Regions from separate parts of the Candidatus Clostridium stratigraminis genome, predicted to be linked through region 2. Evidence: predicted binding sites of a transcription regulator. Region 2 holds the regulator's gene; each other region holds the start of a gene.
What was found. Region 2 encodes Rex, which represses fermentation and respiration genes when NADH is low (regulators of the CRP and FNR family bind a similar motif). Its sites were predicted from a motif close to ATTGTTAANNNNTTAACAAT; they were not measured.
Positions count from the first base shown of each region.

Region 1: a site for Rex is predicted at 6,603-6,622, ahead of ACJDUG_RS06475 (DUF47 domain-containing protein). Genes of this name have one in related genera too.
Region 3: a site for Rex is predicted at 2,540-2,559, ahead of adhE (bifunctional acetaldehyde-CoA/alcohol dehydrogenase). Genes of this name have one in related genera too.

Region 1 covers NZ_JBJHZZ010000002.1:454,304-464,627, reverse strand. Annotated here, with positions in the region: gene ACJDUG_RS06515 (hypothetical protein) at 1-88, shown strand, start outside; gene ACJDUG_RS06510 (HD-GYP domain-containing protein) at 128-1,189, opposite strand; gene ACJDUG_RS06505 (DUF6762 family protein) at 1,339-1,737, opposite strand; gene ACJDUG_RS06500 (metal ABC transporter ATP-binding protein) at 2,019-2,669, shown strand; gene ACJDUG_RS06495 (metal ABC transporter permease) at 2,766-3,560, shown strand; gene ACJDUG_RS06490 (Fur family transcriptional regulator) at 3,768-4,184, opposite strand; gene ACJDUG_RS06485 (manganese efflux pump) at 4,256-4,807, opposite strand; gene ACJDUG_RS06480 (inorganic phosphate transporter) at 4,941-5,951, opposite strand; gene ACJDUG_RS06475 (DUF47 domain-containing protein) at 5,944-6,567, opposite strand; gene ACJDUG_RS06470 (diacylglycerol/lipid kinase family protein) at 6,771-7,658, opposite strand; gene ACJDUG_RS06465 (aminotransferase class I/II-fold pyridoxal phosphate-dependent enzyme) at 7,878-9,065, opposite strand; gene ACJDUG_RS06460 (SDR family oxidoreductase) at 9,283-10,110, shown strand; gene ACJDUG_RS06455 (fructose-1,6-bisphosphatase) at 10,287-10,324, opposite strand, start outside.
Region 2 covers NZ_JBJHZZ010000002.1:268,201-278,524, forward strand. Annotated here, with positions in the region: gene ACJDUG_RS05500 (YajQ family cyclic di-GMP-binding protein) at 202-693, shown strand; gene ACJDUG_RS05505 (DUF554 domain-containing protein) at 714-1,391, shown strand; gene ACJDUG_RS05510 (hypothetical protein) at 1,498-1,641, opposite strand; gene ACJDUG_RS05515 (ABC-F family ATP-binding cassette domain-containing protein) at 1,758-3,671, opposite strand; gene ACJDUG_RS05520 (redox-sensing transcriptional repressor Rex) at 3,855-4,496, shown strand; gene ACJDUG_RS05525 (short-chain-enoyl-CoA hydratase) at 4,666-5,448, shown strand; gene ACJDUG_RS05530 (acyl-CoA dehydrogenase) at 5,546-6,685, shown strand; gene ACJDUG_RS05535 (electron transfer flavoprotein subunit beta) at 6,707-7,486, shown strand; gene ACJDUG_RS05540 (electron transfer flavoprotein subunit alpha/FixB family protein) at 7,500-8,501, shown strand; gene ACJDUG_RS05545 (3-hydroxybutyryl-CoA dehydrogenase) at 8,582-9,427, shown strand; gene ACJDUG_RS05550 (sulfide/dihydroorotate dehydrogenase-like FAD/NAD-binding protein) at 9,879-10,324, shown strand, end outside.
Region 3 covers NZ_JBJHZZ010000014.1:61,274-71,597, reverse strand. Annotated here, with positions in the region: partial or broken gene ACJDUG_RS15050 (5'-nucleotidase C-terminal domain-containing protein) at 1-716, shown strand, start outside; gene ACJDUG_RS15045 (hypothetical protein) at 1,122-1,691, opposite strand; gene ACJDUG_RS15040 (hypothetical protein) at 1,834-2,328, shown strand; gene adhE (bifunctional acetaldehyde-CoA/alcohol dehydrogenase) at 2,583-5,165, shown strand; gene ACJDUG_RS15030 (lmo0937 family membrane protein) at 5,391-5,549, shown strand; gene ACJDUG_RS15025 (MmcQ/YjbR family DNA-binding protein) at 5,566-5,922, shown strand; gene ACJDUG_RS15020 (hypothetical protein) at 6,032-6,829, shown strand; gene adhE (bifunctional acetaldehyde-CoA/alcohol dehydrogenase) at 7,021-9,636, shown strand; gene ACJDUG_RS15010 (CBS domain-containing protein) at 9,812-10,267, shown strand; gene ACJDUG_RS15005 (FAD-dependent oxidoreductase) at 10,309-10,324, opposite strand, start outside.

The DNA of each region.
Region 1 (10,324 bases), 190 kb from region 2:
TATCAAGTTTTCCACCTCAGAATACCCCATGGACGGTATAAGTGGAGATGAAATACTTGATATTGCATATAGAAAACTTCACTATTAAATAAGTCAAGCAAATGCTTGACTTATTCTATTCTTATATTTAAGAAACAATAGATTCAATTACAACACTAGGATGCTCAATCAAATTTATTTCAAAGAATTGTATGGGTGATCTTGTAATACTGTCATACAAAACACGAATCACTGGACGATCAGGAAAATTTTTGTTTTGACGAATAACATATCCCTCAATTGTATTTGATAATCTTACACAACAACCAAGTGGATAAATTGCAAAAGTTTCTTTAAAAGTATGTACGTAGGATATGTCAAAGGCAGTTCCACTACCAGCTAGTATAAGTTCGTATGCTTCATTTGGACTAAATTTTTTTCTATACACCCTATCATTACTAACAGCATCATACACATCGCAAATACATACTATTTTCCCGTATTTTGATATTTCATTATTTTTCAGATTATAAGGATATCCTTTTCCGTCAATTCTCTCGTGATGTTGAATTACTGCATTAATGACATTATCATTAATCCGTACATTTTTCCTTAAAATTTCTCCGCCATAAATGGGGTGTCTTTTAATTTCACCAAATTCCTCTTCTGTTAAAGGACCCTGTTTTTTTATTATCTTATCAGAAATCTGAAGTTTTCCTATATCGTGAAGTATTGCTCCAACTGCAAGATCCTTTAATTCTTTTTCATTAAGTCCAGCTGAAATTCCTAAAAAAGAAGCCATAATACATGTATCTAAAGAATGAACAAATGTATAATTATCATAGGTTTGTATATCGTAAAGGCTTTTATTTACGTCACCCATGCTAATAATGTAATCTACTAATTCTTCCACCATGTTGAGAGATTCTTTTACATGCTGCCTATTACAGCTATGTATATTTTTTATTATTTTAGACATATTTTTCATAGTATGTTGCTTAAGTTCAGTTAGTTTTTCATCTTCCACTAATACGTCATCTAGTCTTTCATCTTGAATATATATAAAATAAACCCCAAGTTCTTTTAACTTTAAAATATATCTCTTATTAAGCTTAATCCCTTCTCTGAGTAGAATTTTCCCGTCATTTGTAAGTATATTTTTGCCTAATACTTCATCCTCATTTACCTTATCTATAAATTCAAGCCTCATAATTCACCTCAAAGCTATTTTAATTACTAAAGTATATTATACTATTTATTATTTCAAATTTCAGCATATTTTTCATAAATAACACTAAAAAAACAGAAGTCAAATAATAAATAATTTTCCTCCTGTTTTAACATAATGCTAATAATGCTTTATTTGTATTCTTCTTCTTTTCCTTCAATAGCTTTAAAGGCATTTAACATTTCTGCCTCAATTAGATTACAAGCCTTATTAATAATTTCCTGCATTATAGCATGATCTTCATCAAAATTAAATTTTATAAGCCAAGTAGGATTATACTCGTCATCTACTTGTTCAATACTAAAACCTTCATATATAAATGATTCTTCATTAAACATATCATATATTGCTGTATATTCCCATTCTTCCACATCTTTCGCGGTATCAAAAAACATATTCACTTTATCTTCATGGTAAAAGAATTTAGTAACATACTCAGCACCTTCAGAAACCTCATAACTTCCTAATTCCTTAACTAAAAAATTAGTGTCTTTATCCCTTTCCATTAAAACCAATGATGAAAAATCCAAATTGCTCATCCTTTCGCATTAAAATATCTATCATTATAATAACACAATCTTATATGTTTAATCTATTTAAATATATATAACTCTTACGTCTTAACTATTTTTTAATTTTACTTTATATATAAACTATATTCAATAAAAATAACTTTGAACATATTTTTTATTAATTTTCTAGATAGTAAAATTAATAATTATACGTTGCAAATAATTTGCATTTAGTTATAATATATATAGAAAGTTTTTGGTAATAATCCAGATATAATATATTCTAAAAAGGAGTGTCTATGATATACATTAACAATTTGTTTTTCTCATATAACCCTGCCCCACCATATTTAATTAATAATGTTAAGCTACATATTGGAACTGGGGAATATGTTTCAATAGTAGGTGAAAATGGTTCAGCTAAGAGTACCTTGCTAAAGCTTATTTTAGGTCTATTAAAGCCAAACGCTGGGGAAATAAAATTGAATACTAAAACCATAGGCTATGTGCCTCAAAGAATGGAAAGTTATAATTCAGAATTTCCAATTACAGTACAAGAAATGCTGCGCTGTCATTTAAAGGTTTTAAAAATTAGTGACAAAAGGTTAATAGATGAATCCTTAAAAAAGGTAAATATGTTTTCCTATAAAAACTCATTAATCGGAAATTTGTCAGGGGGTCAGCAGCAAAAAATATTTATTGCACGGGCAATAATGACTTCACCTAAATTAATTATTTTAGACGAACCATCTACTGGTATAGATATAAAAAGTCAAAAAGAAATATACAAGATCCTTAAAGAATTAAACCGAAATTCAAATATAACTATTTTATCTGTTGAACACAATATAAAGGCAGCCATGGAAAATTCAACTCATATTTTTAGAATGGAAAAAGGTGAAGGAACACTATTTAATGTTAAAGACTATGTAAACAACTTTGTTTTATAATTGGAGGTTAAAGCCCTAAATGGGCTTTAACGGGTAATTTGTGAGTGGAACGAACGGGGTTAAATTACCCCGTGTTCCGGCTGAAAGGAGGAAAAAATGCTGGAATATAGCTTTATGAAAAATGCTTTGTCTGCTGGGGCTTTAATCTCAATTCTTTGTCCTACAGTTGGAGTATTCTTAGTTCTAAGAAGATATTCAATGATGGGAGATACTTTATCCCATTCGTCCTTTGCAGGTATTGCTATTGGACTTATATTTGGTTTTAATCCTCTTGTAAGTGCTTTTATTTTTACTTCAATATGTGGTATATTAATTGAGGTATTACGATCATATTATAAAAAATATGCTGAGCTCGTTATGTCTATAGTTTTAACTTTTAGTTTAGGAATTGCCATAATACTTATAAGTACTGGCAAGGCCGGTGCAAATGTAAATACTTATTTGTTTGGTAGCATTCTTACAGTATCCATGGAAGACTTGTTAACAATTACTGTTTTAAGTATATTTTCAATTGTATTATTTATTTTTCTATATTATAAGCTTTTATATATAACCTTTGATGAAGAAGGTGCTTATACTTCAGGGGTAAACGTAAAACTTATAAACTACCTTTTTACTTTAATAGTTGGCGCTACAATTGCAGTATCTATACGTATAATGGGTATTTTAGTAATATCTTCAATGATTGTGCTGCCAGTCGCAACAGCATTGCAGCTTCGGAAAAGCTTTAAATTTACTCTATTATATTCAATTTTATTTGGTTTCTTAGATATTATACTTGGCCTTGTTTCTTCCTATTACATAAATAGTGCTCCAGGAGGTACTATAGCCCTAACCTCAGTTATCATACTAGTTATTGTGTTAATTATTAAAGGAATAAGATTCAAATAATTTCTCTAGTTTAAAATAAACTCCAAAGCATTAGTATTATTCGTTTGTTTTAGAGAAAGAATAGCCACAAAACTTTAGTGTTGTCCGTATAAATGAAATGAATTAAGGTCAACACTTGGCTTTGTGGCTATTCTGAGATAAGAGCTTCTTTCGCAGCGATCAGCTCATGTAGCATATTTTACATATTGTAGCTATTTTTCAAATTAATTATTCTTGATGATTTTTACAAGAATCACAGATTCCTTTAATTTTTAATTCATGTTCCATTAAAGTAAAACCTGTTTTACTTTTAATAATCTCTTCAATTTGAACCATTGGACATTCAATTTGAACTTCTTTATGGCATAAACTGCATTCTAGTGTGTGCTTATGTATATCTTTTTTTATCTTATAATTACATTTGCCTTCGCCTAAATTTATCTTATCAACAATATGCTTATTTTCTAAAATCTCCATATTTCTATAAACAGTTGATAAGTCGATATTTATTCCGTTTTTTAAGCACAACTCATATATATAATCCACGCTGGCAGCGTTCTCATTGTTTAATAAAATTTCAAGAATTGCTAATCTTGATTTCGTTACCTTTATACCATGATCCTTTAGTGTACTTTCAAGTTTCATTTATATACAACACCTTGCTTTCAAGAGTATAAAACTATTATAACACACTAAAATATAAGTTTCTTAAATTTCTAAAATAAAATCATCTTAATACCGAATAAAATTAGAATTACTCCTCCAAGGTAATCAGCATACTTTCCTACAGCATTTATTTTTTTTAAATATCTAGATAGGAAAAATGCTGCTAATGACATAACAAGAGTTACAAAACCAATTACAATTGTATCGCTTAATATTGCCAATATATTATTGATATTACTTAATGCAGTGAATCCTATAACCATTGCATCAATACTAACAGATATTCCAAGTACAAAATACATGCTAGGCTTTATGAGCGGGCATTCACCTTTACTTTCAATTCCTTCCTTAATCATCATACATCCAACTATAGCAATAATAATTCCTCCGATAAGTTGTGGTACAGAAGCTATGTACTTATTAAATAAAAAACCTGTATATGCCCCAATTAATGAAAATAGGAATTGAAAAAAAGCAAAGGATGCAGCAAACACAAATTTATGATTACGCCTAACCTGATTATTCAAACCTATACATATAGCTACACCAAAGGCATCCAAAGATAACGCCAGTGCAATTGATAGTAGTATATAGAAATTCATTGATGTACCTCCTATATAAATGCTAAATTGGCAATATTATTATTTTACTTTAAATTATATAAATTGTCTAATAGTTTTTATGACAATTAGAAAAAAATAAAAGAGTAGAATCTTATTTCCACCCTTTTTAAGCCTATATTTTAAAAATTGATTTTAATAAAAATATTGTTATTCCAGATAATATTGCTGTAATAGGTATAGTAATAATCCAAGCCCATACGATATTCTTTGCAACGGTCCATTTAACAGAGGAAAGTCTTTTAGAGGCTCCTACACCCATTATAGAGGTTGAAATTATATGTGTTGTGCTGACAGGGGCTTTCATTAGTGAAGCAGTGAAAATAACGGCTGCAGCACCAGTTTCAGCAGCAAAACCATTTACAGGAGCAAGCTTTGCCATATTCTGCCCCATTGTCTTAATAATTTTCCAGCCTCCAATTGATGTACCTAACGCCATTGCCAAAGCACAACCTATTTTAACCCAGATTGGAATATCAAACTTTGTCAAGAATCCAGCACTAACAAGTGACATTGTAATAATACCCATTGATTTTTGTGCATCATTCATGCCATGATTTAAAGCCATTGCAGCAGCTGAGAATATTTGCGCCTTAGAAAATATTTTTGTTACAGTTGCTGGTCTTGTCTTTCTTAAAATCCACTGCAGGGCAATCATAATTATGTAACCTGCAATAAATCCAATAATAGGTGATAGAATTAACCATAATACTACTTTATCCCAAAGATCAAACCAATTTATTACGCTAAAGGACATAGAATTGTAAACAACTGCAGATCCAATCAACCCGCCAATTAAGGCATGTGAAGAGCTGCTTGGTATTCCAAAATACCAAGTGATTAAATTCCAAATAATAGCTCCAATTAGTGCAGCTATAACAACCTCTGGAATAACCTTGTCAGGGTGTACAATACCAGAACCAATTGTTTTAGCAACTTCCGAACTTAAAAAAGCACCAACGAAATTTAATACTGCAGACATTAATATAGCTTCTCGAGGAGTTAATACCCTTGTTGATACAGAAGTAGCTATAGCATTAGCAGTATCATGAAAACCATTTATGAAGTCAAAGCATAAAGCTAAAATAACTACTATAATGGTTACAATTAAAACACCACTAAGCATTCTTCATTACAACTCCTTCAACTGTATTTGCTACATCTTCACAAGCATCTAGAGTTTGCTCAATGTAGTCAAATATTTCTCTCCATTTTATCACATGTAAAGCTGGAATTTGTTCATTAAACAAAGCAGTAATAGCTTTTCTAAATATTTTGTCCCCTTCGTCTTCTATTCTATTGATTTCAATTATTTTTTCAGTTAACTTCTTGCTCTTTTTCATATTTTTTAGTTCTTCCATTAAACTAATAAGTTCTCTACATTGATTTTCAATCATTTCTGTAAGAACTACAGCACTTTGTTCGATAGTTCCAACGTTAAACATTATAAACCTATGTGCAGTTGCTTCAATTGCATCCATAATATCATCCATCTGCTTTGCAATAGCGTAAATATCTTCTCTGTCAAATGGTGTTATAAAGGTTTTATTAAGCTGTTGCATTATGTCATGAACTTGTTTATCGCCTTTATGTTCCATTTCTTCAATGTTTTTAACTTTATTTTCTACGTTAGTATAATTCTTAATTAAATCAACTAACATAACTGAAGCCTCATGAATTGTCTTTGCTGAATCAATAAATAAATCGTAAAACTTGTCCTCTCGTGGAGTTAATCTTGACATTTAAAAGTCCTCCCTTTTTCACTAAAAACATTTATTTTAATAATTTGTTAACAATTTAAAGCCAAAATGATTATAACACAATTTTAAAACAAATAAAACACAAGATAATATTGCTTAACATAAACTTAACAAAATACAAAATTAGACAAAAAATTGCAGAATATTATTTAGTAATCCATAATATTTTGATACAATTGTAAGCCTTAGGGTATAACTATTTGTACTCCATGTTTTATAATTTGAAACTCAGCTTCTTTACCTCTTATAATTTCTCCGTCAATATTAAATGCTAAGTCTTCTTTACTTATTATATTTACTGCTTTTCCATTCTTAAAATTTACTTCTTTAATAGTTTCGTGGTTACCTTGTATTACTTTTGGGAATAACCCTAAAATCTTTAATCTTCCAACCCTTTTTATTAGGCAAACATCAAAAAAGCCATCCTTTAAATTTGCCTTCGGAGCAACATTAATTCCTCCGCCATAATATCTTCCATTAGCAACTGCAACTAAAAGTGAGTTTAATTTAAGGCTTGTATTATCTATTTTAATGTTTAAATCATAATTTTTATATTTAAATAATGTAATTAGCAAACCTAAAATATAAGCTGCAGTACCATTAATAAATGGTAGTTTCTTAAACTTAATTGAATTATAAGCAACTTCTGCATCAAAACCCACTGAAGCGATGTTTAAAAAATATCTATCATTGACTTTTCCTAAATCAATTCTTTCTTCTTTTCCATTAATAGTTTTGATCAATATAGCTTCCATAGATATTTTATTATTATACTTGAAAATACTTTTTATAAAATCATTCCCTGTGCCACTAGGTATAACTGCCAAACTGCTATTTGTATTCACTATTCCATTTAGTACTTCATTTAATGTTCCATCTCCACCCACAGAATATATTCTATAATCTTCTTCACTACTATATTTTTCTGCAATTTCAGCTGCGTGTCCTATATATTTTGTTATCTCAATGACGAATTTTTCTTTTCTTGCTTTAAATACTTTTTCAATTATTGGGATAAGCTTTAGTGTTTTTCCCTTGCCTGCAATGGGATTTATAATAAAAAGATGATTCATAAAACACCTCATTCTCTAATCAGTTGTATATCTAATATTTTATACTATCCTATTAATGTAGTACAGATTTAATTAAATGCACATCGGTTAAAAATTGTATGATGCGTAAAATATGCCAGCGTTAATCACACGCTGGCATAGATTAATTAAATATTTATTTGATGGGTAACTCCCATAATTAGTGTTATATAAAGTATGAAACAGCTCCTTAAGTATATACTAAGCCGATTTAATTTTATTTCCCATAACTCTTTCAAAAGCCTTTAGAGCAGTTCCTAATTGTTCTTTTGTATGTGTTGGGGTATAACTTGTTCTAAGTAGTGCACGCCCCTTTTCAACCCCAGGTGAAACAACAGGATTAACATAAACGCCTTCATTAAGAAGCTGAATTGTAGTTACGAAAGTTTCTAAATCCTCTCCGATTATTACTGGAATTATAGGGGTCTGAGTATCTCCTATTGAAAGCCCTAAAGCTTCAAAGCCTTCTTTCATAAATTTAGCATTATCCCATAATCTTTTGATTCTTTCTGGCTCACTTTCAAGGATATTCAAGGATTCCATTGCCGCCGCTGCATTAGATGGAGGAATAGAAGCACTAAAAATAAATGGTCTTGAATTATGTTTAACATATTGTATAACGTCTGATTTAGCAGCAATAAAACCACCTAAACTTGCAAGTGATTTACTAAAAGTGCTCATAATAATATCAACTTCATCTTCCAGCCCAAAATATTCAGCTGTACCTCTGCCATGTTCGCCAAGAACACCGAATCCATGAGCATCATCTACCATTACCCTTGCTCCATATAGTTTTGCAAGTCTAACAATTTCAGGAAGATTTGCTATATCTCCTTCCATGCTATATACACCATCAACAACTATAAGTCTTCCATTATTATCAGGGATATTTTTAAGTAATCTTTCTAAATCTTCCATATCATTGTGCTTAAATTTAAGCATCTTAGCAAAACTTAGTCTACAGCCATCTACAATACTTGCATGATTTTGCTTATCACTTAATATGTAATCATTTCTGCTTGCAATTGCAGATAATACACCTAAGTTTGTCTGGAAACCTGTGCTAAACACTAAGGCTTCTTCTTTATTTACAAACTTTGCAAGCCTTTTTTCAAGTTCTATGTGTAAATTTAAAGTTCCATTTAAAAACCTAGATCCAGAACATCCTACCCCAAATTTCTGAGTGGCTTCAATTGCAGCCCTCTTTACTCTGGGATCAGAGGTTAATCCTAAATAATTGTTTGAGCCTATCATAATAACTCTTTTTCCGCTCATTATTACCTCAGTATCCTGTCCTGAATCAAGGGCATGAAAATATGGATATATACCAGCTTTCATTGCATCCTTTGCATCAGTATAATTAAAGCATTTTTCGAAAATATCTAACATTATGTAATTTCTCTCCCTTCATTAAAACAAAAAATAAATATAATAAGTCCAGTTATAAATTATATATCTATATATTAACATATAAATTCATAAATAAATATATTTTTCTAATAATTTATAATTTTTTCCATTTTTTACAATCCAACATTGCATACTTCTCTTCTTAACTGTATAATATAAAATAATATGATACTCTAAAGAAGCAGGGGTGAGATAAATGGCTATACAAAATTCTAAAGTTGTCTTAGTTACTGGCGCATCATCAGGTATAGGACAAGCTATTGCATTAACACTTATGGAAAAAGGTTATAAAGTCTATGGTACTTCTCGTAGTGCATCTGATGAATCAATTATAAAAGCTAAAGAAGGTACAGGTTTTTTAAAAATGATTTCTCTAGATGTATGTTCTGAGGATTCAATAGAAAAAGCTATTGATTACATTCTTGAACGAGAAATTACCATTGATATTTTAATAAATAATGCGGGTAATGGTATTGCAGGGTCAGTGGAGGATACAACTACAGAAGAAGCATATTATCAGTTTAATACAAATTTCTTTGGTGTTCATCGAATGTGTAGAGCTGTACTTCCTAAAATGAGAGAACAGCGAAGCGGGTTAATTATTAATATAAGTTCTGTTGCGGGACTTATTTCAATTCCATATCAATCTATGTACAGCGCCAGTAAATATGCCATAGAAGCCCTTACTGAAGCCTTAAGAATTGAGGTTAAGCCATTTGGAATAAAAGTATCCATGATAGAACCTGGAGACACTAAAACTGGTTTTACAGCAAAGAGGCTCTATACAAAAGCTTCAAATAGCTCTGCATATTCAGAAAAATTTATGAAGGCCATAAAGACTATGGAACATGATGAGCAAAATGGCCCTTCTCCGAAATTATTGGTAGATGCAGCTTTAAAAATAATAGATTCTAAAAATCCTCCAATTAGAATTATAGGTGGTTTTTCCTATAAAGTTCTTTATTTATTAAAAAGACTTCTTCCAGCAAGGTTTGTTGAGTTTGTTGTAAGTAAAATATATTAATATTATAATTGTAACAATAGTAATATTAAATTCTATTTATTAATTTAAGGTTAGGAAAGTCTTAAAATTATATTAAAAATTTATAAACCTAAGTAATTTGAAAGTTTAGCTAAAATATATAAAATATGTGGAAAGAGTATAAAGCTCTTTCCACATTTTTTTATGCAGCTATTTTTTTATCTTTGTTCCTTGATTAAACCTTTTCTGTAAGCTT
Region 2 (10,324 bases):
ATTATATCACATCAATAATAAAATTCAATATACCTTAAAAGTTATATTATAAAAAATATAGGTAATTATTTGAAAAAGTTAGAAGATTTCGGATGATTTTTTAAAATAAATAGATTTTATTAATTTTAGTTGCTAAACTATGAAAATTTGATTAATATATTTATAGTAACATATGGAAAAAGGAAAGGAAGGTAATTTTTTATGCCAAGTACATATTCATTTGATGTAGTTTCAGAAGTTGATATGCAGGAAGTTGACAATGCTGTTAATCAAGCAAGGAAAGAAATAGAGCAGAGATATGATTTTAAAGGAAGCAAAACAGAAATTGAAGTTAATAATGATGAAATAAAAGTCAGCTCTGATGATGAATTTAGACTAAAAGCTGTTATTGAAATTTTAAAAGCTAAATTTGTAAAAAGAGGAATATCTCCAAAAGCATTAGATTTGGGCAAAATAGAAAAAGCCACTATGGGTACTGTTAAACAAAATGGAAAGCTTGTAAAAGGAATTTCAAAGGAAAAGGCTAAAGAAATAGTAGCAGAAATTAAAAATAGTAAGCTTAAGGTGCAGGCTCAAATCATGGAAAATCAAGTAAGAGTTTCTGCAAAGGACAAGGATGATTTGCAGGCTATTATAGGTTTACTTAAGGGTAAAGACTTTGGAATTGACCTGCAGTTTACAAACTATAGATAAGAAGCAAGGGTCGTGATGGGGTGTTGGGAACTATTGTAAATGCATTAGCTATTATTGGAGGAAGCCTTGTTGGTTTTATTCTTAAAGGCGGGATTCCAAAGAAAATTAATGAAACTATTATTAAGGGCTTAGCCCTTTGCATTTTGGTAATAGGAATATCAGGAGCCATAAAATCTCAAAATATGCTGGTGGTAATCTGTTCTATAGTTATAGGGGCACTTATTGGTGAAGCCATTGATATAGATGCAAGATTATTTAAATTAGGAGATTCAATAGAACACAAGCTTCAAGGAAAAGGCGGGAAAATTTCTGAAGGCTTTGTAACAGCAAGTTTAGTTTATTGCGTTGGAGCTATGGCCATTGTAGGTTCCTTAAACAGCGGTTTAAAGGGGGATAATAGTATACTCTTTACAAAGTCTGTGCTAGACGGTATTTCAGCAATAATGTTTACTTCAACTTTAGGAATAGGAGTAGCTTTATCTGCAATTCCAGTCTTTTTATACCAAGGAATTATTACAATTGGAGCTTCCTATTTACAAGGTATTTTGACACAGACAGCTATAATAACTGAAATTTCTGCAGTGGGAAGTGTGCTCATAATGGGACTTGGCTTTAACATGCTTGGACTTACAAAAATAAAGGTTGCAAACTTTCTTCCTGCAGTATTTATTCCTATAATTTATTTTTTAATTTTTTAGATATTACTATAAATATATAAAGAACCTCATGTTTTAATAAAAAACATGGGGTTTTTCAATATCTAAGTAATAAAAATTAAAGAAGGAAGAATCCTTCTTTAATTTTTTACTTACTATTATTTTTGAACTTTTCCTTAGTATTTTCTTCTTGAGCCTTATTATTTTGTTTATAGGCTGCACTTCTTGAATGATATTTACAACTGTTAGGACCAGATGAAGGCTCCTGATGCTCATTTTCTTTTCTTCCCATAGCTTAATCACCATCCTTATAATGCCTGCAGTTATAGTATGTGATTATTTTTCATATTTAAACTATGAGAAAGATTAATTTATTAAACAGGAAGCCTCAATTTTAGTTTTCATGCATTATATAAGTTGTTCCCAATCTAGATATAACTGTTCTAAAATACTGTTTGCAGCGGCAATTTCTTTATTTACCTCTTCACTTTTCTCAGGATTTGAATAAGTTTCCTTAAGACATAGCAGGTTTTGTAATTCTGCTAGCTTTTTTTCATTACTGCTGATTTCCGCTTCGATATTTTTAACTTTTAAAAGTTTTTCTTTTTCCTGCTTTTCTATTTCTCTTTTTTTCTTTCTTTCTTCTTGAATTTGAGTTTTAGTTTTTCCCTGGGCTGCTATTTCTTCTTCAAATCTTAAAGGATTTTTCTTTTTTTCTATATAGTAGCTATAATTACCTAGATATTCTTTAACTCCATCTTCTTTAAGTTCATAAATTTTATTAATTACCTTATTTAAAAAATATCTGTCATGTGAAATAACCAGCACTGTACCATCATAATTTAGAATGGATTCCTCTAAAGCTTCTCTAGATGGTATATCCAAATGATTTGTAGGTTCGTCTAAAAGTAAGAAATTAGATTTAGAAAGCATTAGTTTTAATAGATTTATTCTACATTTTTCCCCACCGCTAAGTGTATCAATGTTCTTAAATACATCATCACCTGTGAATAAAAATGCTGCCAAAGCATTTCTAAGCTCTGTAGTAGTCATATTAGGGAAATCATCCCAAACTTCATCTATAACACTTTTCTCTGAATGCAAATTAGACTGCTCCTGATCATAGTAGCCAATAAAAACATTTTTGCCGAGAACCTTAACACCTGCATCTTTTTCAAGGTTATCCATAATAATTCTAAATAAGGTGGTTTTTCCTCTCCCATTTTCTCCGATTAATGCTGTTCTTTCTCCTCTTTTAATATCCAAATCCAAGTTTTTAAACAAAAGCTTTTCACCAAAGGCTTTACTTAAATTTTCAATATGCAGAACATCATTACCAGATTTTATTTGGGTTTCAAAGGAAATTTTAGCAGCTTTTTTATCCTTATCAGGTGCCTCGATTCTTACAATCTTATCAAGTGCCTTTTCTCTGCTTTCAGCAGCCTTAATACTTTTCTCTCTATTAAAGGAACGGTAGCGTTCAATTATTTCTTCCTGTCTTTTAATTTCAGCTTGCTGAATATTATAGGCCTTAAGCTGAACTTCATAATTTTTCTTTTTAAGTTCTACAAAAGCAGTATAATTTCCATTATAGCTGTTTACACGTCCGTTAATTAGTTCAATAGTCTTATTAGTAATAGAATCTAAGAAAAACCTATCATGGGAAATTAAAATAACTGTACCTTTATAATTCTTTAAATATTCTTCAAGCCATTCAATGGCATCTAAATCAAGATGATTTGTAGGTTCATCTAGCAAAAGAATATCTGGGTTAGTTAATAACAGTTTAGAAAGTGCAACCATTGTTTTTTGACCGCCGCTTAAGATATTGATATTTTTATTAAAATCCTCTTCATTAAAACCGAGGCCTTTTAAAACCCTATTAATATCTGCCTGATAGGTAAAACCGCCTCTGTTATTATAAAGATCTGTTAAGGAGGAGTATTCATGAATAATTTTTTCATGATAATCCTTCCTTGAGCTGTCATAGGGTTCATTTAATTTTTCAGTTAATTCCTTTATTCTATTTTCCATTTCAATAAGTTCATTAAATACTGTTAAAAGCTCATCATAAATAGAATTAGTACTTTCTAAGGCTAAGTGCTGAGATAAGTAGCCAATCCTCTTATTTTTTTCAATAAATAAATCACCTTTATCTTGTTCCAGCTGACCTGTTAGAATTTTGAAAAGTGTTGATTTTCCAGCACCATTAGCACCTATTAAACCAACTTTCTCACCTTCGTTTATATTAAAAGTAATTGAATTTAATATAACTTCAATACCATAGCTCTTATTTATTTCCTTACAACTTAAAACTATCACTTTTATCACTCCAAATTTTTTCATCCATTAGTGTATATTGTACTATGTTATAGAGATATTTAAAAGAGGCATAAGCTTTACTATTCTTTTATTACTTATTAACAAAAATATTGACAGTAAAAAAAAATTAGGTAATACTATAAGGTATATATTAAAAATAACTTAATGGATGTGAGGAAAGCAATGGATAAAAAGAAAAATAATATATCAATGGCTGTTATAAAAAGGCTTCCTAAATATCATAGATATTTACAAGAATTATTAGAAAATGATATTGATAGAATTTCATCAAAAGAGCTTAGTGAAAAAATAGGCTTTACTGCTTCTCAAATTAGGCAAGACTTAAATTGCTTTGGTGATTTTGGTCAGCAGGGTTATGGTTATAATGTAAAAGATTTAAGCAATGAAATACGTTCAATTTTAGGGCTTACAAAAGATTACAACACAATAATTATCGGTGCTGGTAATATAGGTCAGGCCATTGCAAATTATACTAGATTTGATAGGTTAGGTTTTTCTCTACTTGGTATATTTGATGCAAACCCTAAGATGGTTGGACTAAGTATAAGAGATGTTGAAATTAAAGATGTTGATAATCTGCCAGAATTCTTGCACAAAAATAAAGTTGATATTGGAATAATATGTGTTCCCAAAAATAGTGCACAAAAGGTTTGTGATGCCTTAGTTAAAAATGGAGTTAAAGCTATTTGGAATTTTGCACCTACTGATTTAGAAATTCCTGAGGATGTTGTAGTTGAAAATGTACATTTAAGTGAAAGCTTGCTTACTCTTTCTTATTTATTAAAGGATAGAAACGAAGAGTAAACTTATCAGAAAAATTGAACTCTTACAAATATTAAAAATAATATACACATTTAATTGAAAGATAAAAATAAAAAGTGTATAATAATAATTGGAGCTGATGCTTCAATTATTTTTATACACTTTTGTTAATATTTTAACATAGTGAAGTTTATATTTAAAATACGGGGGGATATGGGTGAATAATATTATTTTTGAAAAGGAAAATCATATTGCTATTGTGACTATTAATAGACCTAAGGCATTAAATGCATTAAATTCAGAAACGCTTTTTGAGCTAGATCAAACTATAGACGAGATACTTAAGGATGAGGACATTTATGTAGTATTAATAACAGGAGCTGGAGAAAAAGCTTTTGTTGCTGGAGCAGATATTATGGAGATGAAGGACTTAAATGTAATACAAGGAAGAAAGTTCAGTATGCTCGGCAATAAGATTTTTAGGAAGATAGAGAACATGGAAAAGCCTGTTATAGCAGCGTTAAACGGTTTCACCTTAGGAGGTGGCTGTGAACTTGCTATGGCTTGTGATATAAGAATTGCTTCTACAAAGGCAAAATTTGGTCAGCCGGAAGTGGGACTAGGTATAACACCAGGCTTTGGCGGAACCCAGAGATTATCTAGACTGGTTGGGATGGGAACAGCCAAGGAATTATTGTACACAGGAAGGGTCATAGATTCAAATGAGGCTTATAGAATAGGTCTTGTTAACAAGCTCATAGAGCCAGAAAGGCTTATGGAAGAGGCAAAAAATCTTGCAATTTCAATAGCTGCAAATGCGCCAATAGCTGTAAAACTATGCAAGTCAGCAATCAACAGGGGCATGCAGGTGGACATAGATACAGCAATAATGTATGAGGCAGAGGTTTTTAGTGAGTGTTTTTCAACAAATGACCAAAAAGAAGGAATGGAAGCATTTTTAGAAAATAGAAGCAAGAAGTTTTCTAATAGCTAATAATCTACAGGAAAAATGAAGTTGAGTATTAATTTTTTAAAGGAAATTTTTATAACTCGTCTTAAAGCATAGAATTGTATAAAGTGGGGGGAAATTTATGGATTTTACATTTACAAGAGAGCAGGAATTTGTCAGACAAATGGTTAAGGAATTTGCAGAAAATGAAGTTAAACCAATTGCTGCCGAAATAGATGAAACCGAAAGGTTCCCAATTGAAAATGTAAAAAAGATGGCAAGGTTTAATATGATGGGAATACCTTTTCCAGTAGAATACGGCGGAGCTGGCGGAGACAATCTTTCTTATATAATTGCTGTAGAAGAATTATCCAAGGTTTGCGGATCAACAGGGGTTATACTTTCAGCTCATACTTCCCTTTGTGCAGGCTTAATTCATCAGTTTGGAAATGCTATGCAAAAGGAGAAATATTTAATACCTCTTGCTAAAGGGGAGAAGCTAGGTGCCTTTGGGCTTACTGAGCCAAATGCTGGTACAGACGCTGCAGGTCAGCAAACTACAGCTATCCTGGAAGGAGATCATTATGTAATAAATGGTTCTAAGATTTTCATAACAAATGGAGGAGCTGCAGATACTTTTGTGATTTTTGCAATGACAGATAAAAGCAAAGGGGTAAAGGGAATATCAGCCTTTATAATTGAAAAAGGCTATAAAGGTTTTTCAATAGGGAAAAGAGAAAATAAACTTGGAATAAGAGCTTCTTCAACTACTGAACTTATTTTTGAAGATTGTATCGTACCAAAAGAAAATCTAGTTGGGCAAGAAGGTAAGGGCTTTGGCATTGCCATGAAAACTTTAGATGGCGGAAGAATTGGTATAGCTGCACAAGCACTTGGAATTGCAGAAGGAGCTTATGAGGAAGCTTTAAAATATATGAAGGAAAGAAAACAATTTGGGAAAAGCATAAGTGCTTTTCAAGGACTTCAGTGGATGATTGCTGAGTTAGATGTAAAAATAGAAGCGGCCAGACTTCTTGTTTATAAGGCTGCTTTAAATAAGGATAATGGTATTCCATATTCTGTGGAGGCTGCAAGAGCAAAGCTGTTTGCTTCAGAAACGGCCATGGATGTTACTACAAAGGTTGTTCAAATTTTTGGAGGTTATGGCTATACAAAGGATTATCCAGTGGAAAGAATGCTGAGAGATGCCAAAATAACTGAGATATACGAAGGAACATCACAGGTTCAGAAGATGGTTATTGCAGGAAGTGCGCTTCGTTAACTGTAGAAATGGGGGTTTATTATGAATATTATTGTATGCATTAAACAAGTACCGGATACAAATGAAGTTAAGATAGATCCGATTACTGGAACACTTATAAGAGAAGGTGTGCCTTCTATTATAAATCCAGATGATAAAAATGCACTAGAAGAGGCCTTAGTATTAAAAGAAAGATATAATGCTAATATTACTGTTATTTCCATGGGACCTCCTCAAGCTGAAAATGCTTTAAGAGAAGCCCTTGCTATGGGGGCAGATGAGGCAATATTAATCACTGACAGGGCCTTTGCAGGTGCTGATACCTTAGCTACTTCCAGAGCATTAGCTGAAGCAATTAAAAAACTTCCCTACGATATTGTATTTGCTGGAAGGCAGGCCATTGACGGGGATACAGCTCAAGTAGGTCCTGAAATAGCTGAGCATTTAAAGCTGCCTCAAGTTACTTATGTTGAAAAGGTGGAATTTGAAGGTGCTAAGCTAAAAGTTAGAAGAGCTTTAGAAGATGGCTATGAAATTATTAAGGTAAAGACACCAGTTCTGCTAACAGCAATTAAAGAATTAAATGTTCCTAGATATATGAATATTAAGTACATTTATGAGGCCTTTAAAAAAGAAATTAAGTTATGGAACGCAAATGATATTGATTTAGATAAATCAATGCTTGGACTTTTAGGTTCGCCTACAAAAGTTAGAAAGTCAATGACAAAAGAGGCTAAGGGTAAAGGAGAGGTAATAAATATGCCTCCTAAGGAAGCTGCAAGTGTAGCAATAGCAAAGCTTAAGGAAAAACACTTTATATAAGGGGGGGAAAAAGGTGGATAAGACTAATTATAAAGGTGTATGGGTATTTGCAGAGCAGAGAGGCGGCATCCTTCAAAAGGTTTCATTAGAGCTTTTAGGAAAGGGCCATGAAATTGCTGAAAAGTTAGATACTGAATTAACTGCTGTTCTTATTGGTAATGAAGTGAAGGCTTTAGGAAAAGAGCTAACAGCTTATGGGGCACATAAAGTTTTGATTATAGAGCATCCACTACTTGAAAATTATACAACGGACGGTTATACAAAGGTTTTGTGCGATTTAGTTCAGCTTAAAAAGCCTGAGATATTATTAATAGGGGCTTCTTATATTGGAAGAGATTTGGGACCCAGGGCTGCAGCTAGACTTAGCACAGGGCTTACAGCAGACTGTACAGGACTTGATATAGATAGAGACACTAAAAACCTTATGATGACGAGGCCAGCCTTTGGGGGCAATTTAATGGCTACCATTGAATGTGTTGACCATAGGCCACAGATGGCAACAGTGAGACCTGGAGTGTTTGAAAAGTTACAAAAGTCAGAAAATAATAGTGGCGATATTGAAGTTGTTAATGTAGAATTAGAACAAGAGGATATTAAGACTGTTGTTGAGAAAATTGTTAAAACAGCAAAGGATGCAGTAGACATAAGTGAAGCAAACTTTATTGTTTCAGGGGGAAGGGGAATAGGCTGCAAGGAAAATTTCGTAATTTTAAAGGAACTGGCAGATGCCCTAGGCGGTACAGTAGGAGCTTCCCGTGCGGCAGTAGAAAATGGCTGGATGGATAAGAACTATCAAGTAGGGCAGACAGGCAAGACTGTTAGGCCCAATGTATATATTGCCTGTGGTATATCGGGTGCAATCCAACATTTGGCTGGAATGCAGGAAAGTGATTATATTATAGCTATCAATAAGGATGCTGAAGCACCACTTATGAAGGTAGCAGATTTAGCCATTGTAGGAGACTATGCTAAGATAATTCCAGAACTTACAGAACAAATAAAGCAGCTTCGCTAAAGACAATTATAATTAACAATGTATTGAGACTGATATCAACTTAATAAAATAGTTAATATAAATTTTTTTAGGGGGTTACTATGGAAAAAATATTTGTATTAGGAGCAGGCACTATGGGGGCAGGCATTGCTCAGGCTTTTGCTGCTAAAGGTTATGAGGTGACTATTAGAGATATAAAAGATGAGTTTGTTGACAGAGGGCTTCTTGGAATCAAGAAAAACCTTTCAAAGCTGGTAGACAAGGGTAAACTTACTGTTGAGGCTATGGAGGATATTCTTTGCAAAGTATCTGGCACAACAGCTTTAGAGGCTGCTGAAGATTGCGACCTAATAATTGAGGCAGCTATAGAAAATATGGAAATAAAGAAAAATATATTTAAAGAACTAGATATGCTCTGCAGGGCTGAAACTATTTTTGCTACAAATACATCTTCACTTTCTATTACAGAAATAGCATCAGCAACTAACAGACCAGACAGATTCATAGGCATGCACTTTTTTAATCCAGCTCCAGTTATGAAGCTTGTAGAGGTGATAAAGGGCATTGCAACCTCTGATGAGACCTTTAATACAGTCAAAGAGCTTTCGATAGCAATTGGAAAAGACCCTGTGGAGGTAAAAGAAGCTCCTGGTTTTGTAGTAAATAGAATTTTAGTACCTATGCTAAATGAGGCAATAGGAGTTCTGGCAGAAGGAACCGCTTCTGCAGAGGATATTGATAAGGCAATGACGCTTGGTGCAAATCATCCAATGGGACCACTAACACTTTCAGACTTTATTGGAAATGATATTGTACTTGCAATCATGGATGTATTATATAATGAAACAGGAGATCCTAAATATAGACCACATACCTTGCTTAAAAAATATGTAAGAGCTGGATATCTAGGAAGAAAAACAGGCAAGGGCTTCTTTAATTATAAATAAATTTGTAATAAGAAAAAGCTAAATATATTATGTTATATGAGCTGATGGTTGCAAGAAGTTACAAGCTCGAAATAGCCACAAAACCAAGTGTTTTCCTATCAAAGGAACAATACTTGGTTTTGTGGCTATTCTTTTACTAAGAAATATTAAACTGTGCAGCATAAACCTACTGGCTGCAGCTCGTAAGCAGCTTCTGTTTATTTATAAATTATTAATACATTAATAAAATAGTATGCTATAATGATAATATAACAAAAACTGACTGATTAATCAATAAAACAACTATAACCGGTATTTTCCAACATTAATTTTATGTTTTAAAATTAAAAATTTTATTATATAATATAACTGCTGCTTATACTAATCTGACAAAAAACGTTTTCAATAGACACAATAAGACAAATAAATCATTAAGGACTTAATAAATATAAAGGAATATAAGGAGGATCTTATGTACAAGATAGCAGGAAAAAGACTTTTAGTACCCAATATATATTTAATGGATGTTGAAGCACCTCGAGTAGCAAAGGCAGCAAAACCCGGACAATTTGTAATAGTTAAGATGGATGAAAAGGGCGAGAGAGTTCCACTTACCATTTGTGATTATGACTCGGAAAAAGGAACAGTTACTATAGTATTTCAAAGCATGGGAACCTCAACAAAAGAAATGGCTGAATACGAAATCGGAGAGAGCTTTAGTGACTTTGTTGGGCCCCTTGGCCAGCCTTCCGAAATGGTTCATGAAGATATTGAAACCTTAAAACAAAAGAAAATTATGTTTATAGCCGGCGGAGTTGGTGCAGCTCCTGTATACCCTCAAGTTAAATGGCTTAAGGAAAGAGGAATTAAAGCAGATGTTATAATGGGAAGTAAAACAAAGGATTTGCTTATTTTAGA
Region 3 (10,324 bases), on a different contig from region 2:
CTAACGCAAATAACTGGAAGATCTACACAACTGCTGTTGTTCAACAAACTGAAGTTAAGCCAATTGCAAACGAAACTTCAAAAGTAGTTGATGCAATAAAAGCAGCAGCTGATAAATCTACTACTGTAGTAGATATAACATCTAATTCAGTAGTATCAAAAGATGTATTTACAGCAATAGCTGGCAAGGATAAAACTATAACCTTCCAAAAGGATGGAGTAACTTGGACCTTTAATGGACTTAATATTAAGCCAGAGTTAATAAAGGACATAGATTTATCCTTAAAGACAGTTAGTGCTGATCTTAAGGCTAAAGAAGCTGCTAAAGCTAAGGCTATAGTAGGAAAAGATGTTGCTATTGCTTCCTTCTCCTTTACTTATGAAGGTAAATTACCAGGAAAAGCTGATGTTAAAGTATTTATAGGTAAGGATTGGGCTAATAAAACTGTAAATGTATTAAGATACTTTGCAGATAAGAATACTTATGAAGTTGCACAGAAGGATGTAGCTGTAGATGCTAATGGGTATATAGTATTTACAACAGATCATTGCAGTGATTACTTTGTAATAGATAATACAGCAATTTCTTCTGATAAGCTTCCTCAAACTGGATCACCAGTAGACTTTACAATGGTTGTTGACTTTGGTGCATTAATTGCAGCATTAGGAGCAGCTGTTATACTCTATGACAGAAAAAAGAAGAAGGTTAATGTTTAATTAATAAAGTATAATTAGGAAATTAAAAAGCTGCAGGAATTCCTGCAGCTTTTTTAATTGCATATGAAGGCTTCTATATTTATAATAGGTATTTTAGTCAAGATCCATAGGTTTAAATTCCATACCCAGCAAATCCAAAAATCTTCAGATAAATTAATAGGTTTTACCCATACGCCAGTATAGTCCTTTAGCCATATATAAGTGATTTTAAAAAAACAAGGAGTTAAGGTTGTGGGTAGAATTTTATTAGACTTCGGAGGACTGCACATGCCAAGGGCTTTTGCTCTACATATATCAGGAATATAATTTGGTGGAGGCTGCAAGGGTGCGTTAAAGGATTCCTTTGTTATTTCGCCTACAGGCGAAGGATCATATTTACCTCAGCATCTCTTCATGTCTTTATTCTTAATGGCAGGTAAAGCTTTCAATATTTCTTAGAGCCATTCCAAAATAAATCCATCTGCGGCCATTCCATCTAAAGCCTGCTATTGAGGTTCTTCCAACATGGGTTATATAAGCCCAGAAGGAATTACCGTTCCTTAACCAAATATAAGAAAATCTAAACCTACATGGCATTATAGCACCTGGGTCTATAGCATGTGGAGAAATACCGCCATGCATATGTGGTTTTGGAGGTATAAAACCAGGTGGTGGAGAAGACGGCATACCTTGATGTCCACCATGCCCGCCTTGTGGTATTCCAGGATGACCTCCAGGTGATCCAACGGGTGGCCTTGGGGGTGGATTATTTCCACCTGGGAATTGCTGTTGTCTAAAATATGGACAAGTGTAAAATGGAATAAAAACATTATCAATTTCATCATAGTTAAAACTATAGCCCCTATCCATATTGGAAGCTACATCTTCTTCTGGATCGTATAATTCTTCATATTCAGGCAGACCTTTATCTTTGCTTAGCTCATTATCAGCATCTTTTTCATCAAAGATTTCGTTATCCTCATAATTATAGCTCATTTTCAGACTCCTTTAAAAAAGATTACAGTACATTTTATGCTATAGTTTTTAAATTGGTTAATAATTTATTATTTAGAGCAAAAAGAATATGATATAATATACCTAGTAATAAGATTTAAATTGACGATGAGGAGCAGCAACTATGAAAGTAATGGAATTTAAAGTAAAGATGACCTCTGCTTATACAGATATTCAACTAGTAAAAAGCGGCTGGCAGGCAGTGGAGAAGGATAAGCTTTACACAAGAATTAAAGGAAAATACAAATTTAGTTATATTATTAAAAGTTTTGGAAAAATAAGAATAAGTGAAATGACTGCACATTATTCCGCAGAAACTGCGGTCCTTGAGTTAGATAATTTGATAGAATTTGATTTTGAAGAAGCTTGGAATATTTTATGGAATAAAAGCTATGAGCCTCAGTCTGTTGAAATTTTAATAAAGGAAAATATATTTGAGAAGTTAATCGATAAGGGATGGAAGCCTGCTGTTATTGGAGTAATTGATTATGTCCAAGACGACTACGATTTGAGCTATTACTATCCTTCTCCTGAAAGTGAAAAGCTGTATCTGATTGTTGACGATAATCCTGGAGATGTACTATTATATGTAAGAAAAATTGCTACTGCATTAAGTTAATGCGGTATTTTTATCGTTTAATTGTTAAATAATAAACAATAAATTATGATTTTGCCTTATTCTTTTTAGAAAATGTATTACTATATATAAAAATCGTTTACAAACAAATGCTGATAATACTATGTTATAAGGAGTTAAAATTGAAAAATACTTTGTTTAAAATTTAACAAAAACTATTGCATTATAAAATTAAAGACTTTATAATAAAAATATAGTTAAATAATTAACAATTAAGTTTTATAGGAGGAATTATTATGATGGTAACAAACGTAGAAGAACTTATGCAAAAAATGGAACAGGTTAAAGCAGCTCAAAAGAAGTTCTCAACCTACTCACAGGATCAGGTAGATGAAATATTTAGACAAGCTGCAATGGCTGCAAATAATGCTAGAATTAAATTAGCTAAAATGGCAGTTGAAGAAACAGGAATGGGAATAGTAGAAGATAAGGTAATAAAAAATCACTTTGCTTCTGAATATATATATAATCAGTATAAAGATGAAAAAACCTGTGGTGTTATAGAAACAGATGAGGCTTTTGGACTAACAAAAGTTGCAGAACCAATAGGTGTAATCGCAGCTATAGTTCCTACAACAAATCCAACCTCTACTGCAATTTTTAAAGCCTTAATTGCTTTAAAAACAAGAAATGGAATAATCTTTTCTCCACATCCAAGAGCTAAGATGTCAACTATAGCTGCAGCAAAAATAGTGTTGGATGCTGCAGTAAAAGCTGGTGCACCAGAAGGGATTATAGGATGGATAGATGAGCCTACAGTTGAACTTTCACAGATGGTAATGTCAGAGGCAGACATAATATTAGCAACAGGTGGTCCTGGTATGGTAAAAGCTGCATATTCCTCAGGTAAACCTGCAATTGGAGTTGGAGCAGGAAACACTCCTGCAATTATAGATGAAACAGCTCATATAAAAATGGCTGTAAGTTCTATTCTTCTTTCAAAAACCTTTGATAATGGTGTAATATGTGCTTCTGAACAAACTGTTATTGTTATGGATGAAGTATATGATGAAGTTCGAAAAGAATTTGAGGAAAGAGGAGCTTATTTCTTAAAGGATGAGGAAGTAGATAAGGTTAGAAAAACGATTTTAATAAATGGCTCTTTAAATTCAAAAATAGTTGGACAGCCAGCCTTTAAAATAGCTGAAATGGCTGGAGTAAAAGTAGCAGAAGTAACTAAAGTATTAATTGGGGAGGTAGAGTCTGTTGAACTTGAAGAAGCCTTTTCTCATGAAAAACTATCACCAATACTAGGAATGTATAGAGTAAAAAGCTTTGATGAAGCCCTTAAAAAGGCAGCAAGGTTAGTTGAATTAGGCGGATTTGGACATACTTCAGTATTGTATACAGACCAAGTAAAGTCAAAGGAAAGAATTGAAAAGTTCGGAGCAGCAATGAAAACCGGAAGAACGATAGTAAACATGCCTTCCTCTCAAGGTGCTATAGGAGATATTTACAACTTTAGACTTGCTCCATCTTTAACACTAGGCTGTGGCAGCTGGGGTGGAAACTCAGTATCTGAAAACGTAGGAGTAAAACATCTTCTAAACATTAAAAATGTAGCTTTAAGGAGAGAGAATATGCTTTGGTTTAGAGTTCCAGAAAAAATATACTTCAAATTTGGTTGTCTACCAGTTGCTTTACGAGAACTTAAAGTCTTAGGTAAGAAAAAGGCCTTTATAGTTACTGATAAGGTATTATATGATTTAGGCTTCATAGATATTGTTATAAAAGTTCTAGAGGAAATAGGAATTGACTATAAGGTGTTTTATGACGTTGCTCCAGATCCTACACTTGCAACTGCAAGAAAGGGTGCAGCAGAAATGGCAAGCTTTAAACCTGATACAGTTATAGCTTTAGGCGGAGGTTCACCTATGGACGCTGCTAAAATCATGTGGGTACTTTACGAGCATTCAGAAGTTCGTTTTGAAGATTTGGCAATGAGATTTATGGATATTCGTAAGAGAGTTTATACCTTCCCTAAAATGGGTGAAAAGGCTATGATGGTTGCGATTCCAACCTCTGCAGGAACTGGTTCAGAAGTAACACCCTTTGCAGTTATAACTGATGAGAAAACAGAAGTGAAATACCCATTAGCTGACTATGAATTAACTCCTGATATGGCAATAGTAGACACTGAGCTTATGATGAAGATGCCAAAGGGCCTAACAGCAGCTTCGGGAATAGATGCTCTTACACATGCCTTAGAAGCCTACGTATCAGTATTAGCTTCAGAGTATACTAATGGATTAGCACTTGAAGCAATAAGATTGATATTTAAGTATTTACCAGCCGCTTATAATGAAGGTACTACAAACATTAAGGCAAGAGAAAAAATGGCTCACGCTTCAACTATGGCAGGAATGGCTTTTGCAAATGGATTTTTAGGAATTTGTCATTCAATGGCTCATAAACTCGGATCAATGCATCATATTCCTCATGGAATAGCTAATGCCTTAATGATTGACGAAGTCATTAAATATAATGCGGTAGATAATCCAAGAAAGCAAGCAGCTTTTCCACAATATAAATATCCAAATGCGAAATTTAGGTATGCGAGAATTGCTGATTATTTAAATCTTGGCGGAAATTCAGAAGATGAAAAGGTTGAATTATTAATAAAGGCTATACAAGACTTAAAGGCACAGGTTAATATGCCAAAAACTATAAAGGAAGCAGGAGTTTCAGAAAAGAATTTCTATATAACTTTAGATGAAATGTCTGAACAGGCCTTTGATGACCAGTGTACAGGGGCAAATCCAAGATATCCATTAATAAGTGAAATAAAGCAAATGTATAGTAGCGCTTATGAAAATTAAATCTACGTTTAATTGGATAAGGTAAGACTTAGTTTTAAAAATAAATAGACTAATAACATGTAATCCTAAGGAAAAATGAGAGTTTATTTGATTCTCCGTGATAAGTGGTATTAGATACTGTATATAAAGCTAATTGATAATACTTTGTCTTATTTAAGAATTGAATTTATTAAAGAAACTCAGTAAAATTATTACTATAACATATTTTATATGGAGGTTTGAAAAATGGGGTTTTTAAGATGGCTTGGTGGTATAGTAGTATTTTTCTGGGTTTTAGGCTTTATTTTTAGAATGGGTGGTAGATTTATTCATTTACTATTGATTGTGGCAGCCCTTGTTTATTTATATGATCTTTTCTTTGGAAGAAAAAGAAATATAAAATAAGGTGGTGACCTAGTTAATGGATTTTGAATGGTTTAAAAATTATTGCTTAAGTAAAAAGGGCGCAGCTGAAACTTACCCCTTTGATGATAAAACTACGGTTTTTAAAGTTGGTTCAAAGATGTTTGCATTAACTAATAAAAATAGTAATCCTTTATCTATAAGTTTAAAATGTGAGCCATATCTTTCTCAGGACTTAAGGAGAGAATATAGTTCAATTACACCTGGATATCATTTAAATAAGTTCCATTGGAATACCATTCAGCTTGATGATTCTATAGAAGAGGAAAAGGTCCGCTTACTTATAGACTTGTCCTATGATCTTGTATTCAAGGGACTAAAAAACTCAGATAAACTAAATATTTCCCTTAAATAGTAAAGCGGCGTTTATATTGACATTTATGGCAGTATAAACGCCGCTTTACTATTCTGTTGAAATATTGATTGAATTTAGTTAATATTATTATAAGGATGTGAGGTAATCTATGAGGGGAAAATCTACTACTATTGGTATAATAAAAAAAGAAGAAAAGCTAACAAAATTTCAAGCACTAGGTGTCTATAGAGCATTTAAAAAAGCAAATCCAGGAGTGAAGACGGAGATAAAAAAGCTTAAGAAAGAACTTTTGCATGGATTATCAAGACATGATAGAGAAAGTGGAATATGGTTTTTAAATGTATATAAAAAAGTCCTTGAAGTAAGAAGTAAAAATATTTCTTTAGAAACCTTAATGGAAGCTTATAAAACTGAGGATAGAAATGTAATAGCAAAAAAACTTCTTGCCTATTATTCTAATTATGGAATTGCTGAAGGAGTAATATTGGGTTCTTCGGCAGGTTTTCTAGGATTTGTTTCAGCAGCAGCTTCAACCTTTGGCGAAATAGTTTGCTTAGCTTATTTTCAGTTGTCTTTAATCTATGATTTATCAATACTATTTGAAAGACCATTAAAGGATGCAAATAATTTAGAGATTTATAGAGTACTTAAGACCTCCTTTGACATTAGTGAAAAGGATTTAATTCATGGAAAAGTTTATGAATTAGTTGATAAAGGAGATAGGTTTATAGAGGAAAAGCTGCTAAAAAATGATGGGTCAGTTCTTCAAAGTGTTTTAAAAAATTTAGGAGTTGCAATTCATTACAAAGCAGAAAAAAATTTTCTTGCAAAAGCTATTCCAATACTTACATATATTTCTGGACCATTAGTATGTATAACTTCTGACTATGAAGCTGTTAAAGCTTTTGGTAAACGAACCTTAAATATTTATACAAGCAGTACATAATAAAATTAAAAAGTTAAAGTGTGTCTGAATAATTAAATGAAACGAGCTTATAAAAATATCTAGTTAATAAGTCTCTATTACATTTTAGTTTTATAGACAACACTTTTTTTATTTAAAAAGAAATATTAAAATAATTTTAACACATAATATTCATATACATTTTTTAATATATTCCAAAGAAGGTGTTTTTAATGAAGGTTACTAATGCTGATGAATTAATGATGAAATTAAAACAGGTAAGAGAAGCTCAAAAAAAATTTGCATTATATTCACAAGAAGAGGTTGATGAAATTTTTAGGCAGGCAGCAATGGCTGCTAACAATGCTAGGATAGACCTTGCAAAAATAGCAGTAAAAGAAACTGGCATGGGTATAGTAGAAGATAAAGTCATAAAAAATCATTTTGCTGCAGAATACATTTATAATCAATATAAGGATGAAAAAACCTGTGGAGTAATAGACAGAGATGAGTCTTTTGGAATAGAAAAGGTTGCTGAACCTATTGGAGTAGTTGCAGCAGTAATTCCTACTACAAATCCTACCTCAACTGCAATTTTTAAATCTTTAATTGCACTAAAAACAAGAAATGGTATTATCTTTTCTCCTCATCCTAGAGCAAAGAATTCAACAATTGCTGCTGCTAAGATAATTTTAGAAGCTGCTGTAAAGGCAGGAGCACCTGAAGAAATAATAGGCTGGATAGATGAACCATCATTAGATATGACACATATGTTAATGAGTGAATGTGATATTATTTTAGCAACGGGAGGGCCTGGTCTTGTAAAGGCTGCATATTCCTCAGGCAGGCCTGCAATAGGTGTGGGAGCCGGAAATACGCCTGCTATTATAGATGAAACTGCTCATATAAAAATGGCAGTTAGTTCTATTTTACTTTCTAAGACTTTCGATAATGGGGTTATATGCGCCTCAGAGCAGTCTGTTATAATCCTAGATGAAATCTATGATAAGGCCAGAAATGAATTCAAAGAAAGAGGGGCTTATATTCTAAAAGAGGATGAAATAAATAGAGTAAGAAAAACTATATTAAAGGAAAATGGGGCCTTAAATTCTGACATAGTAGGACAATCGGCCTATAAAATAGCCCAAATGGCCGGTATTAATGTTTTAGAAGGCACAAAGGTTTTAATTGGAGAAGTTGAAGCTGTAGATTTTAAAGAAGCATTTGCCCATGAAAAACTATCACCTATTTTAGGCATGTATAGAGCTAAGAATTTCGACCATGCAATGGAAATAGCTATAAAATTAATTGAACTTGGCGGCTTCGGCCATACCTCAGTTTTATATACAGATCAAATTAAATCTAAAGAAAGAATTGAAAAATTCGGTGCCAAGATGAAAACAGGGAGAACAATAATAAATATGCCGGCTTCTCAAGGTGCTATAGGCGATATCTATAACTTTAAGCTAGCACCATCCCTAACTCTTGGCTGCGGAAGCTGGGGTGGCAATTCAGTTTCAGAAAATGTTGGTGTAAAACATTTGTTAAACGTCAAAAGTGTAGCCTTAAGGAGAGAAAATATGCTTTGGTTTAGAGTACCTGAGAAAATTTACTTTAAATTTGGCTGCCTACCAATTGCCTTAAGAGAATTAAAGGAAATGGACAAAAAGAGAGCATTTATAGTTACAGATAGGGTATTATTTGATTTGGGCTACGTTGACTTAGTAATTAACACCTTAGAGGAAATCGGAATTGAAGCAAAAATATTTTATGATGTTGAACCCGATCCAACCTTAGCCACTGCTAGGAAAGGGGCTAAAGAAATTGAAAGCTTTAAACCGGATATAATAATTGCTCTTGGTGGTGGCTCACCCATGGATGCTGCAAAGATAATGTGGGTACTTTATGAACATCCTGCAGTACGCTTTGAAGACCTGGCTATGAGATTTATGGATATTAGAAAAAGAGTTTATACCTTCCCTCACATGGGAGAAAAGGCATTAATGGTATCAATTCCTACTTCTGCTGGAACAGGCTCTGAGGTTACACCATTTGCTGTTATAACTGATGAAAAAACAGGAATTAAATACCCTCTTGCTGATTATGAACTAACGCCTGATATCGCCATAATTGATGCCGAGCTTATGATGAAAATGCCAAAAGGATTAACTGCTGCTTCAGGTATAGATGCTTTGACACACGCAATAGAAGCTTATGTATCGGTACTGGCTTCTGAATATACCAATGGCTTAGCACTTGAGGCAATGAGACTTATATTTAAGTATCTTCCGGCTGCATATAGTGAAGGTAGCAGTAATGTAAAGGCTAGAGAAAAAATGGCTCATGCTGCAACAATGGCAGGAATGGCCTTTGCAAATGCTTTCCTTGGTGTATGTCATTCTATGGCTCATAAATTAGGTGCAATTCATCATGTTCCACATGGGATTGCAAATGCACTTTTAATAAATGAAGTTATAAAATTTAATGCTGTTGATAATCCTAGAAAACAAACAGCTTTTCCGCAATATAAATATCCTAATGCTAAATGGAGGTATGCTCAAATAGCAGATTTTTTAAGGCTTGGCGGAGATAACGAAGAAGAAAAAATAGAAAATTTAATAAAGGCTATAAACAAGTTAAAAGAAAAGATTAATGTTCCTAAAACTATTAAAGATGCAGGTGTTTCGGAACAAAAATTTTATGCTACCTTGGATATAATGGCGGAAGAAGCCTTTGACGACCAATGTACTGGAGCAAACCCAAGATATCCACTAATTTGTGAATTAAAGCAGATGTATATCAACGCCTTCGAGGGAACTCACGGGAAAGATAATAATCCTATAGAATAAATCATATGCTCTTAAAGATGGGGTGCTTTTTATTTTGAGAAAGCCCCATCTATATTTTGAATTTTATTTAAAGTATTTGTAAATTTTATAAGGTTTCAAAGAAACTCCGGATTACATATGCTATAATATAAATGTAAATAATTAAAAAAATAAGGTTTAGGAGAATGAGTACAGGATGAATATAGCATTTTTTCTTACACCTAAAAGTGATGTAATCTATGAAACTGAAACTTCAACTTTAAGACAAGTTATGGAGAGAATGGAGTATCATAGATATACTGCAGTTCCAATTATTGATGATAAGGGGAGATATGTAGGAACTATAACGGAGGGGGATTTGCTTTTCGAACTAAAGAATAACCCGCAGTTAACCTTTAAGGAAACAAACACTATAAAGGTATTTGAAATACCTAGAAGAGTTATTAACAAGCCAGTATCTATAGATGCTGATATGGAGAGTCTAGTTTCTTTGGCAATAAATCAGAATTTTATTCCAGTTACTGATGATGAAGGTGTTTTTATAGGTATAATTAAAAGAAGTGAAATAATAAATTATCTTTATAATTTTGCTTTGAAGACCCAAACAGAATGTATATTTAATGTTGAATATGCAGCTGGAGTAAGAAAATAAATTGTTTAAAATCAAAATGGAGAGTTAAACTCTCCATTTTTTTATATAAGAGCTTTT